DNA from 2 places in the Bifidobacterium sp. UTCIF-1 genome. Region 2 is predicted to be linked to the other one. Evidence: riboswitches for the same ligand, from Rfam matches in the RefSeq annotation. Region 2 holds a riboswitch; the other holds the start of a gene.
What was found. Region 2 has a riboswitch for FMN ahead of BW09_RS00575 (ECF transporter S component). Riboswitches for the same ligand answer to the same signal wherever they lie in the genome.
Positions count from the first base shown of each region.

Region 1: linked by a shared signal. The riboswitch ahead of ribD (bifunctional diaminohydroxyphosphoribosylaminopyrimidine deaminase/5-amino-6-(5-phosphoribosylamino)uracil reductase RibD) and the one ahead of BW09_RS00575 (ECF transporter S component) in region 2 are both predicted to bind FMN.

Region 1 is NZ_JFAG01000003.1:86,769-92,798, reverse strand. It holds gene BW09_RS02190 (hypothetical protein) at 178-618, shown strand; gene ribE (6,7-dimethyl-8-ribityllumazine synthase) at 746-1,252, opposite strand; gene ribB (3,4-dihydroxy-2-butanone-4-phosphate synthase) at 1,254-2,588, opposite strand; gene BW09_RS02175 (riboflavin synthase) at 2,632-3,306, opposite strand; gene ribD (bifunctional diaminohydroxyphosphoribosylaminopyrimidine deaminase/5-amino-6-(5-phosphoribosylamino)uracil reductase RibD) at 3,287-4,402, opposite strand; FMN riboswitch at 4,584-4,710, opposite strand; gene BW09_RS02165 (L-lactate dehydrogenase) at 4,891-5,856, shown strand; gene BW09_RS02160 (DHA2 family efflux MFS transporter permease subunit) at 5,837-6,030, opposite strand, start outside.
Region 2 is NZ_JFAG01000001.1:140,063-146,092, reverse strand. It holds gene BW09_RS00585 (YhbY family RNA-binding protein) at 190-495, opposite strand; gene BW09_RS00580 (energy-coupling factor transporter ATPase) at 545-3,022, opposite strand; gene BW09_RS00575 (ECF transporter S component) at 3,105-3,770, opposite strand; FMN riboswitch at 3,776-3,928, opposite strand; partial or broken gene BW09_RS00570 (beta strand repeat-containing protein) at 4,412-6,030, shown strand, end outside.

The DNA.
Region 1 (6,030 bases), on a different contig from region 2:
GCCATAACATTGCTGTAGTCGATGCCAAAAGTCTGCTTTAGTGTTTGTCGCATCTTTACGGGACGGCCGGTGGGACAGCTTATGGCGCGGTTTTACGAGGCTCGGGGCGGCGATGCGATGGAGTGACGAGTATCTGGAGTGAGAGCGGAAACGATACTGGCGAAACGGGGGCGATGCATGGGGTCGATCGGACAGGCGGAATCGTTGAAGCGGAAGGCGGCGTTCGTCGCCGGAGCGGAAAGCGTGGTGTGCTCCCTTGGATGGGTGGTCGTATTTGCTTTGGGGGCTGATCGTCCCGTACCACCGGGGTTTTGGAAGCTTGTCGTGCTGGTCGGGGTATTGATGGTCGCTCAGTTTCTATACGTGCGTCGGCTATTGGCGGACATGCTATCGGCACAACCGACGTTTCGCCGTAACGAGGTGATGTTCGCCGTGGCGGGTGTGTCACTTGCCGTCCTGACGGGATGGTGGTGGCATACGGATTTCACCGGCATGGCCGGCGTCATCTGGCTTGTGGTGGTGACCGGGGTCGGATTCGTGTACGGCACCGTGCTATGGACGGTGAATCGTACGTTCATCCGGATATTTCGCGGCCGCATCCGGGCGAACGTACGTTGACGGGCACTCGCCGTACATTCGACCGGAAAAGATGGAGGAATACCCGGACGAACGTACGCCCATGACCAGATTCCCGTTGGGGCTGGTCATGGGCGTACGTCTACGTCGGTTACGTCGGCTATGCCGGTCACTTCCCGCCGCCGATGGCGCGCAGCACGTTGACCATCTCGATGGCGCCGAGCGCGCAGTCGAAGCCCTTGTTGCCGGCCTTGGTGCCGGCGCGTTCGATGGCCTGTTCGATGTTCTCGGTGGTGATCACGCCGAAGAGCACCGGCATGTCGGAGTTCAGCGACACCTGCGCGATGCCCTTCGCGGTCTCGTTGCACACGAGGTCGTAGTGGGAGGTGGAGCCGCGGATGATCGCGCCGAGGCAGATCACCGCATCGTAGCGGCCGGTGGACACCATGCGCTTGGCCGCGATCGGGATCTCGAACGAGCCGGGCACCCACGCCACGTCGACGTTCTCGTCGGCCACGCCGTGACGGTGCAGACCGTCTCGGGCCCCGGACAGCAGCTTCGAGGTGATGAACTCGTTGAAACGGGCGACGACGATGCCGATGCGGATCGGCGCGTTCGCTTCGCTTCCGGCGAGGGTGGTGGTGTTCGCGACCAGCTGGCCTTCGAATACGGTCATGTCAGTTCTCCTTGGTGATTGTTGCAGTGGTGGTTGCAGTGGTTGCGGCGGTTGCGGGAACGCCCAGCAGGTGCCCCATGCGCCGTTGTTTGGTGGACAGGTAGTTCGCGTCGTGCGCGTTCGGTGGGATGACGATCGGCACGCGGGATGCGACGGTGACTCCGGCACGCTTCAGCTGGTCGATCTTATCCGGGTTGTTCGTCATCAGGTCGACGGATGCGATGCCGAGATCGCGCAGCATGGCCGCCGCCGTGTCGTACTCGCGTGCGTCGGCGGGGAAGCCGAGCTTCAGGTTCGCGTCGAGCGTGTCGAAGCCCTGCTCCTGCAGCTCATATGTGCGCAGCTTGTTGAGAAGCCCGATGCCACGGCCCTCCTGGCTCAGGTAGAGAATCACGCCGCGGCCCGAGTCGGCCACGCGGCGCATCGCCTCGTGCAGCTGTGGACCGCAGTCGCAGCGCTGGGATCCGAACACGTCGCCGGTCATGCACTGCGAGTGGATACGGCACAGCACGGGCGGAATCGCCGCCGCCGTATTGGATGCGCCGGAGACGCCTTCCGCGCCGGCCATCGCCGTGAGGATGTCGTCGCCCATCACCAGCGCCACATGCTCGCAGCCGTTCTCGGATTCGTAGCCGACCATCGTGAATCGGCCGTAGTCGGTGGGTAGATCCACCTGCGCGATGCGACGCACCGTGTGCGGGAACGCGTGCGTGCGCCGGTACTCCTGCAGCTGGGCGATGGTGATGTACGCGAGATCATGCTCGGTGGCGAACCGTTCGAGATCGCCGCGTCGCATCATCGTGCCGTCCTCCTTCATCATCTCGCAGCACAGGCCGCATGGCTCGAATCCGGCCAGTCTCGCCAGATCTACGGTCGCCTCGGTGTGCCCGTTGCGTTCCAGCACGCCGCCCTCGCGCGCCACCAGCGGGAACATGTGTCCGGGGCGGCGGAAGTCCTCCGGGCGCGCATTCGGGTCGATGCAGGCCAGCGCGGTCAACGAACGGTCGCGTGCGCTGATACCGGTGGACGTGGTCACGTGATCGATGGATACGGTGAACGCCGTGTGATGGTTGTCCGTGTTCGTGGCGACCATCGGCGGCAGTTCGAGTCGCGATGCCAGTTCGGCGCTCATCGGCGTGCAGATGAGTCCCCGGCCGTGCGAGGCCATGAAGGCGATGTTGCTCGGTGTGGCGTGGCGGGTAGCGCAGATGAGGTCGCCTTCGTTCTCGCGCCCCTCGTCGTCCGCCACGACGACGATGCGTCCCGCCCGGATGTCGCGGATCGCGCGTGCCACCGCCTGATTAGTGTTCGTGTGATCGGTGTTCGATGAAGCCATATGTTGTCCTTTGGTTCTTTGTCCTTTGTCGTTCGTGTGAGCGTCAGAAGCCGTGCTCGGCGAGGAAGTTCTCGGTGATTGCCCCGGATCCGCCGGAGCCTCCCTTGTCGGCGTCGCCATCGCGCGACGGCAGTGCAAGCAGGCGATTCACGTATTTCGCGATTGGATCGGTTTCGAGATTGACGATGTCGCCGACACCGCGCTCGACAAGCACCGTGTGCGAGGCGGTGTGCGGGATGAGGGAGACGCCGAACGCGGTCTCCGTCACGGTCGTCACCGTCAGACTGATGCCCTCGACGGCGATCGACCCCTTTTCGGCGATGAACCGCATGAGCTCGTACGGCGCGCGGATCGTATAGACCGTCGCGATGCCGTCGGGCGTGATTGACTCGACCACGCCGGTGCCGTCGATGTGTCCGGAGACGATGTGTCCGGAGAAGCGGCCGTCGGCGGGCATCGCGCGCTCCACAGCGACATGGTCGCCGCGCCGTAAGGTTCCGAGGGAGGAGCGGCGCAGCGTCTCATGCATCACGTCCGCGGTGAACGCCGTGCCATGCACGGCCGTCACGGTCAGGCATACGCCGTTGACGGCGATGCTTTCGCCGATGGCCGTCCGGTCGGTCACCACCACCGGCGAGTCGACGGTCAGATGGGCGAAATCGGCTCCGCGATCCAATCGCACGACCGTGCCCAGATCCTCAACGATTCCCGTGAACATACTCGACACCTCCCTCGATGACGATGTCGCTTCCCACCGTGGCGACGGTGCGGTCGATGATACGGAAGGCATCATCGGGAGCCGCGACGCCCTCGCCTCCCACCGGGCCGGGTGCGTTCCGCCCGCCGAACAGTTTCGGCGCGACGTAGGCGCTCACCTTGGACACCACACGATCGCGCAGCGCCGACCACGCCAGCGTTCCGCCACTCTCGATCATCACGCTGTCCAATCCGCGCTCGTCGAGCGCCTTCACAATCCCGGCGACGTTCACGTGGCCGTCGCCATCGGTGTCCGCGTTGAGGATTTCGCAGCCAGCCTCACGGTAGGGGAGCGTGCGTTGCTCGTCGTCGACCGCCGTGGCGATGATCGTCGGCGTCTCGCGCGCGGTGGCGATGAGCGCCGCATCAAGGGGCGTGCGCAAATGGGTGTCGCACACCACGCGCACCGGATTGTGACCGCCCGGGATGCGGCAGGTGAGTTGCGGATTGTCCACCAGCACGGTGCCCACGCCCACCATGATCGAGGCGAACCTGCCGCGATCCTCGTGCGCGCGACGGCGCGCATCCTCGCCGGTGATCCAACGGGACAGGCCCGTGGAGGTGGCGATGCGGCCGTCCAGCGTCATCGCGTATTTGAGCATGACGAATGGCGTGCGCGTGGTGATGAAATGCAGAAAGATCTCGTTGAGCCGGTCGCATTCGTCCCGCAATACGCCTTCGACGACCTCGATACCGGCGGCGCGCAGCTGGCGCACGCCCTTGCCGGAAACCAGCGGATTCGGGTCGGGGGAACCGACCACCACGCGGGCCAGCCCCGCATCGATGAGCGCCTTGGAGCACGGAGGCTGCTTGCCGGTATGGCAGCACGGTTCCAATGTGACGTAGATGGTGGCGCCGCGAACATCTACGCCTGACTGTTTCGCGGCCTCGAGCGCGGCACGTTCGGCATGCCAGCCGCCGAAATGGTCATGATGACCGGCGGCGATGATCGTGCCATCGCGCACGATGACGGCGCCCACCATCGGATTCGGGTTGACCCTGCCCGCTCCGAGCCGTGCGTGACGCAACGCCACGGACATAAAGTCCCTATCGTTCATGAATCCCCTTTCGCTCGATAGGGCATGTCCAGGGGTTCATGGGAAGGCTGACGCGAGCGTATGCCGGACCAAGCCCTCGCTCGGCCCCGAAAACGCGAAAGCCCTGGATTCCAAAGGAATGCCAGGGCGTCGTCAAAGGGGCCGCGCAAGGGCATGCCGATGCATGCGCATGCGCGCGCCGCCGCAACTTCTTCCATCCAGACTATGACTGTCGGTACCGGAATCGCACCGGTTCGGCCCCTCGATCGCTCGCGGGGCTCGCGGACTGTACCGCCGATCGGGAATTTCACCCTGCCCTGAAGATGCTTGTTCAATTAGCGGTTATTGAACGTACAAGGCCGGCAGGACAGGTTTGTCTGGCCATCTCGGGATTCGGACCATTGCGGCGCCTCAGGGCGATGGGCATCCACGATGGATGAGTCATGCCGGATGCGACGGCATGGGGAGCAAGCCGGCATATCGGCGATTGGGGCAAAGGATCGAAGAGTATGGTCACCGCGAATAGAAGTCGTGTCGTCGTTGTGGGTACGGGCAGTGTCGGTGCGGCGGTATCGAGCGCCATCGTGCAGCAGGGTGTGTGCAACGAGCTGGTGCTCATCAACCACAATCCCGACAAGGCCAGGGGGCTCGCCATGGATCTGGCCGATGGCTCGGAGTTCCTGAATCGATTCGTCAAGATCCGGCAGGGCGATTGGGGGGATTGCGCCCTCGCCGATGTGATGATCATCGCCGCCGGTCCGAAGCCGAAGCCGGGGGAGACGCGCATGCAGGAGCTGGACGCCGCCATCGATATCGTCGATCCGATTCTGCGCAGCATCGCGGCCTCGGGTTTCGACGGCATCCTTATCATGGTCTCGAATCCGGTCGATGTACTCAGCTGGTTCGCATGGAGGCGCACGGGCTTGCCCCGCGCCCAAGTGCTTGGCTCGGGCGCCGCGCTCGACACATCCAGATTGAAGACGATCATCGGGGAGACGACGCGCCTCGACCCGCGTCTCGTCTCCGGCTACGTGATCGGCGAGCATGGCGATTCGCAGTTCGTGCCGTGGTCCAACGTCTCATTTATCGGCAAGTCGTTCGCTCAGTACCTGGAGGATAATCGCTCGCGCTACCCGGGCGTCACGCTCGCCGGTATCGAGGAGGAGACACGTCGTCGCGGGCTTGACATCAAGGGGTTGCGCGGCGGCACGAGCTACGGCATCGCCGCCACCGTCGCTGGGCTGGTGCGTACGATCCTGTGGAACGAGCGCAGCGTCGTTTCCGTATCCACTCTGATCGATGGCGAATACGAGTACGATGAGCATGACGTGTTCCTCTCGCTGCCGGTCGCGCTCGACGGCAACGGTGTGGGTGATTTCGTCGATTTGCATCTGAACGACGAGGAGCTGTCGAGGTTCCGTGCTTCCGCCGCCGTGGTACGCGAGCACTGCGCGCTCATCGCCGGGCGTCTGTGAGCGGTCGGATGCGGTGATCATTCTGGCCAAGTTCGGCATCTCCGCCTTGGCTGGCGGCATCCCGCATTTCCTCGAGTGCCTGACGTCCATGGGCTTCGGATTTATCCCGGTAGGCGACGACCTGCGCCCGGGAGACCATGCGGTTGCCTTTCGCGCCATATCTCGTGAACGGGA
Region 2 (6,030 bases):
GGTCCCTTCTTGAAACTGCGGCATCACATAAGTCGCATGGAGCTGTGATGCATACGTCATTGATACACATCTTCTCATATTTCGTCCCGAATAGGATGCGTGACAGGCGATACCGCCCTGAACACATCGGAAGGTCGGTGGGTTTCCCTCACCGACCTTCCGATGTGTCAGCAATACCGTATACGAGGCTTATTCGCGCACCAGCTTGATGTGCTCGATATCCTCGCGCTGTGAAGCGCGGTAGAGGACGAAGCGGTTGCCGATGGACTGCACCACTTCCGCACCCAACTGGTCGGCGAGATCGGCGGCGGCCTCCTTGGCGGTCATGCCGGAACCGTCCTGCACGGCGCATTTCATCAGCTCATGCGCCTCGATGGTCTCGTCGGCCTGCTTGATGGCGGCTTCCGTGAGATCGTTCTTGCCTACATAGAACAACGGCTTGAGTGAGTTGGACAGTGCGCGCAGCTGCTTGATTTGCTTCTTGGTCAATGCCATGGGTTCATCCTTACGTCAAGTAACCACAACAGCATAGCCGCCGGGCCGGTCATGCGAGGATGTTCATGGCGATGATCGCCGCGATATAGCAGACGATTATCATCGTGAACGCCGCATCGCGCCAGCTCGGGGAGAAGACTCGCCAATGCGTGCGCGTGATGCCCTCCTCATAGCAGCGCGCGTCCAATGCCAGACTGAGATTGTCGGCATGGCGCAAGGTGCCGGCGAACACGGGCACGATGATTGCGCTCATCGCTTTGACGCGCTGCGGGAGCGATCCGGTTTCCACTGTGCCTCCGCGTGCGGCCTGAGCGTTGATGATCGATGTGGTCTCGCTGGTCAATGTGGGGATGAAGCGCAGTGCCAGGCTCATCACCAAAGCGATTTCCTGCGTGTGTATGCCGAGGTGCCGCAACGGTTTGAGCAAGGACGCGAAGGCGTCGGTCATGGCGGTCGGCGTCGTGGTGTTCAGGAAGATCGCACCCATGATGATCACCAATGCGAAACGACAGGTGTACAGCACGGCGATGGTGACGCCGTCGCCGGTGATGCTGAACGGTCCCCATGCCACGAGCGTGGGTCCTGTTCGCACGACCACCAGGTTGGCGAGGCTCATCAGCGCCAGCAATGCCAGAATCGGGTGGATGGCGGCGATCAGACGCAGGGGATTGAGGCGTGCGGCGGCAATCATCCCCAAGGTCAGGGCGATGCCCAAACCAAGCTGAATCGGCGTGTTCACTGCGAACATGGTGAACATCGCGGCGAGGAAACAGACCATCTTCGCGCGGGGGTCCAGTCGCTGCATCACCGATTGCTTGGTTGACGTCGGGTGTACGGCTTGTATGGCCGATTGCCCGGCGGACGACGGGGCCTGCGCGCTCGAAGTCGCAGTGTGTGTTCCAGCTTGCGCGAGATCGGGACGGACGCCATCCGATGCCATGGGGGCGTCATGCGCGTCGGGCATCCGCACCACTCGGTCCGCCAGTGCATACGCTTCCGCACGGTCGTGGGTGACGATCAGCATGGTCACCCCCTGTGCCTTCAGGGTGCGGATCAGCTCATGTATCCTCGAAGTGGCGTGCACGTCAAGGCTTGCCGTGGGCTCATCCATGATGAGCACATCCGGCCGGCACGCCACCACGCCAGCGATGGCGACAAGACGCTGCTGCCCTCCGGAAAGATCGAAGGGGGAGCGGTCCGCCAGATGCGCGATGTGCAGCATCTCCAACGCCTGCTTCACACGTTCCTGCACAGTGGACTCGCCCAACCCCTGGTTGCGTGGCCCATAGGCCACGTCCTCGGCCACCGTATCGGCGAACAGCTGGTGTTCGGGGTGTTGCATCACATACCCGACATGGCGTCGCAGCTCCGCCAGTTGCCTGCGGTTCGCCAGACGGGGCTTGCCGTTGCGTCGTGTGCATGCGGTCGCCGTCATACTTGCGACCGGAACGCCGGCGACTTCGACGCTGCCGACCACAGGCTTGGCCAGCGCGCACAGCAGGCGCGCCAACGTGGATTTGCCCGAACCGTTGGCACCCATCAGCGCCACGGTCTTGCCGGCATCCATATGGAAGGAGAGGTCTCTGATCACGGTCCGCCCGGAACCATATCGGTAGCTCAGATGCCGCACTTGGATGGCCGGAGACATTGCGGCGGGCTCCTTCTGTCCCAGCAGCGGCAGTGGTGAGGTCGGTGCGGCCCCCGCGGCAACGGTACCGACGGCGGGGTCGGGGCATGTTATGTCGGCAGTAGCTGGGACTACAGTGCCTGCGCCGTCGGTCCCATGTGGTTCGGCATCGTGTGGTTCGGCATCGTGTGATGCCGCGATTGCCGTGATATGGCCGCCTTCCATGTGCACTACACGGTCGGCGTGCAGGGTCTCCATAGGTCTATGCGTCACATGGATGATTGTGGTGCCCCGAGTCTGCAGCGTATCGAGGATGGCCATGACCTCGCCACGAGCCGTCTCATCCAGCATGGCGGTAGGCTCGTCGAGCACCAGTATCCGTGAATTCATGGCCAACATGCCGGCGATGGCCGTGCGTTGCTGCTGCCCGCCGCTCATACGGGTCGGATCGGAACCCCGGTGTGAGGACAGGCCCACGGATTCGAGCGTTCTCGCTATGCGCATCCCGATGTCTTCGCGGGGGATGCCGAGGTTCTCCGGTCCGAATGCGATGTCATCCTCCACGATGGTGGTGACGATCTGATCCTCGGGGTTCTGGAACACCATGCCGATGCCCCTGCGCGCCGCACGATAGGCGTCGGCATCCGGGCCGGAGTCCGAGCCGAACACGTGATGCCCCAACAGGGTGATGTCACCGCCGTCTGGGGCGGTCAATCCCGCAATCAGCCGAGCCAACGTGGACTTGCCCGAACCGTTAGGACCCACCAGACAGATTCGCTCCCCGGGTTGAATGGTCAGGGATACATCATCCAGCGCCCATGTGGCGCCATGGTCGTAACTGAATCGGACATGGCGCAATTCGGCGATGGGTGACATGTCCGGGGAGTGGCTATCGCTCATGAATCACTTCCTGGGGCCTTCATATACAGTTTGATGCGCCACGGGCTATTGCGGCTCATGACGCATCAAACGGAGCGTGGATTCACTGCTGCTTGGCGAGCAGGTTGGAGATCGGCTTGTAGATCAGGAAGGTCACCACAGCGTGGATCGCCATCTTGGCCACGTTGAACGGCAGCAGGATCGGCAGGATCATCGCGGCCACAGCCTGCACCGTCATATGTGCGTAGATCGGCGTCACCACGAGGTTGCCGAGGAGCGCGGCCACAATGGCCAGCACCGCGCCGACCAGAATGCCGATAAGCGCGCCCTTGCGAGTGCGGTTCGCGCGGTAGATGAACGAAGCCGGCACGGATAGGCACAGCGCCACGAGCACCGCCATCAGCGTGCCCCACGGATCGGCGAACAGATGTGGTACGAAGCCGAGCACGGAGACGATCGCGGCTGCGGAGGGGCCGAAGGCGAAGCCGGCGATCAGGCATACGATGCCGGACGGGTCGTACTTCAGCCATGTGACCGGGGTGATCGGGAATTCGATGAAGCTGGTGACCATGGCCAACGCCACGAACAAGGCGTACATGGCGATGCGCTTGGTGGACCAGCGGCCGGAATCGGCCACACCGGTCGAATGCGAGCCGAGCTTGGCGTTGGAGACGTCGCCGGCGGCGGAACCTGAATCCGAACCAGCCCCCTGCGCCTCAGGCGCGACGGAACGGACAACCTGCATGCGAATACGCGAAGAAATGCTCATGTGAGCCCTCGTTTCTTCCATCCGGACTGTAACCGTTGGCTTCGGATTCTCACCGAATCGGCCGCTTTCGCGGGTCGCGGGCTCGCCTGCATTTCCGTTATGAATCCCGGATGCGGCATCACCGCCAGTAAGGAATTGCACCTTCCCTGAAACTGACAGCCAATATTCATACGCCATAGGGCGTACAGATGCAAGCGCTGTTTCATTTCGCCTGATAGCGATACGAAAACAGGGGGGAAGCACCCCCCGAAATGTCGGCGTGTCTACGTTGCGGGCATTGTTTCATATGTTCATTTTTTGTTGCTGTGAGCGATAACGATACAGTTCGATACTGTTCGTTTTCGGTTGATGCCGGGTCGGAAACCCAGTAATCACGCCATTGTGCAGTGTTCGCACCATCACGGTGATTGTTCGTTTCTGCATCGTGTATTGAGACAGTTCAGTCGCCTATGCCCAATTATTAAGTCCGGGGGGGGGTAATTATTCGGTGTAATTTCACGAATCGTTCACTGCGCCGTAGGGAGAGGTGAGAAGATGCGCGTAGGACCGGTTGTTTCTAGGTCCAAGGGTTCCGCGAAGGCGGGGGTGCGAAGCACGCCCCAACGGGTATTCGAGTCATTGCCGGTGTATTGGTTTCCGCAATGACGCTCACCTGCGCAATCCCAGCTGCTTATGGTCAGACTTCCGCAGGTTCTGCGGTTTCAGGCTCCTCTTCAGGAGTCACCGTGATTTCCAATGGTGCTGTGGTCACGGATTCCACCATCGTGTCCGCTGCGGAAACACTGCGACGCACATCAGGTGACGGCAACGATACTGCAACTGCTCAAACGTCATCTTCTCAAATATCTGAGATCGGGCAGTTCCCCTCTGACGCGCACTCCGCATTCACCACGAGGACCATTCTGGATGCCGGCGATGATTCCGCCGATACGCAGTCGGCCGATGATACCGAAGCCGACCATGCCCAGACCGACAATGCCGACAATGCTGCGTCCGATGATGCCGTTGGGTCCTCCGGCGCGACCGAGCCGGCGCGAGCGGTCGCTGATACGTTAGGCGGCCGAGACTACGCAGGACAGGTCACGAAGGAGATCGGCGGTAAGACCTACATCTTGATCGGCAATGAGCAGCAGTTGCGCGCCATAGGTTCCGGCAAGAAGGTCGTTGGCGGCACTGTTTATCAGGTTCCGCAGAAGGTAGTCAATACAGGAAGTGTGCTGCTGCCAAAACTTGAGTGGCAGGATGCCGGCGATGAATCGGTGGCGTATGCCGGTGATGCCGATTTGGCTGATAACGATACATTGCGTGACGAGAATTTCGATGACCATGATGGCGGTCTCAGCCTTATTCTTGGTTCCACTCGAACCAAATACTTCGTCAAGGACGCTCATGGCAATCGTCTGGACGTGACAGACGGCACATATGGCCCCAATACCGGCTTGAGCTACGCCTCGGATGGGAACTACATCATCTTCCGCGATATCGATCTGTCCCGTAATGCCGCTGATCAGAACAGCACGGACTGGTCACCGTTGATGTTCTCCGGGACCATGCTCGGCGCGGTAGTCGCCGACGCCGCGACAGCCGGCGCTCTATTCGATGTGATTGATGCGGATGGCCCCGGTGTAAAGAACAACCCCGCTAAGCCGGTTATCGCTCATGTTGTGGTGAATCAGCCCGAAGGCAACCTCGATGTGGACAAGCAGCAGGGCATCGGCTTCTTCGCGTCGATCACGAGCACTTCGAGCATCACGAACAACGGCAACAACAAAGGTGGTGTGCAGAGCCTGGGCACGGTCACGGTCGCCAATCTGAAGCTTGACGATGTGACCGTGAGCAACAACGCCACGGTCGCTCACGTGGATGAGACACTGGTATCTGCTCTGCTCAAGTTGGTCGGCTTGCTGCTCAAACCACTGGGCCTTGGTCTGGATGAACTGCTCACCGTGCACAAGAACAACCCGTCCAATTTCGCGACCGGTGCGTTCGCAGGTCGTATCTATGGTGATGTCAAGGTGACCGGTTGCGAGGTCGCAGACGCCACTGTCGCGAATGTCAAAGGGATGACCGGCGGATTCGCCGGCTACGTTGAGGGTGCAACCCGGTACGATATCGCTTCGGAGTCGCTGGGCACACTCATTACGGTGCTCACGGATATTCTGAACGTGATTCCATTTCTGGGCTTGGGCGACCTTGTCGACTGGCTGCTCGGCAGCACGTTGGGCCTGAACGCTTTGGTGCCGGTCGGCTACTACAACCC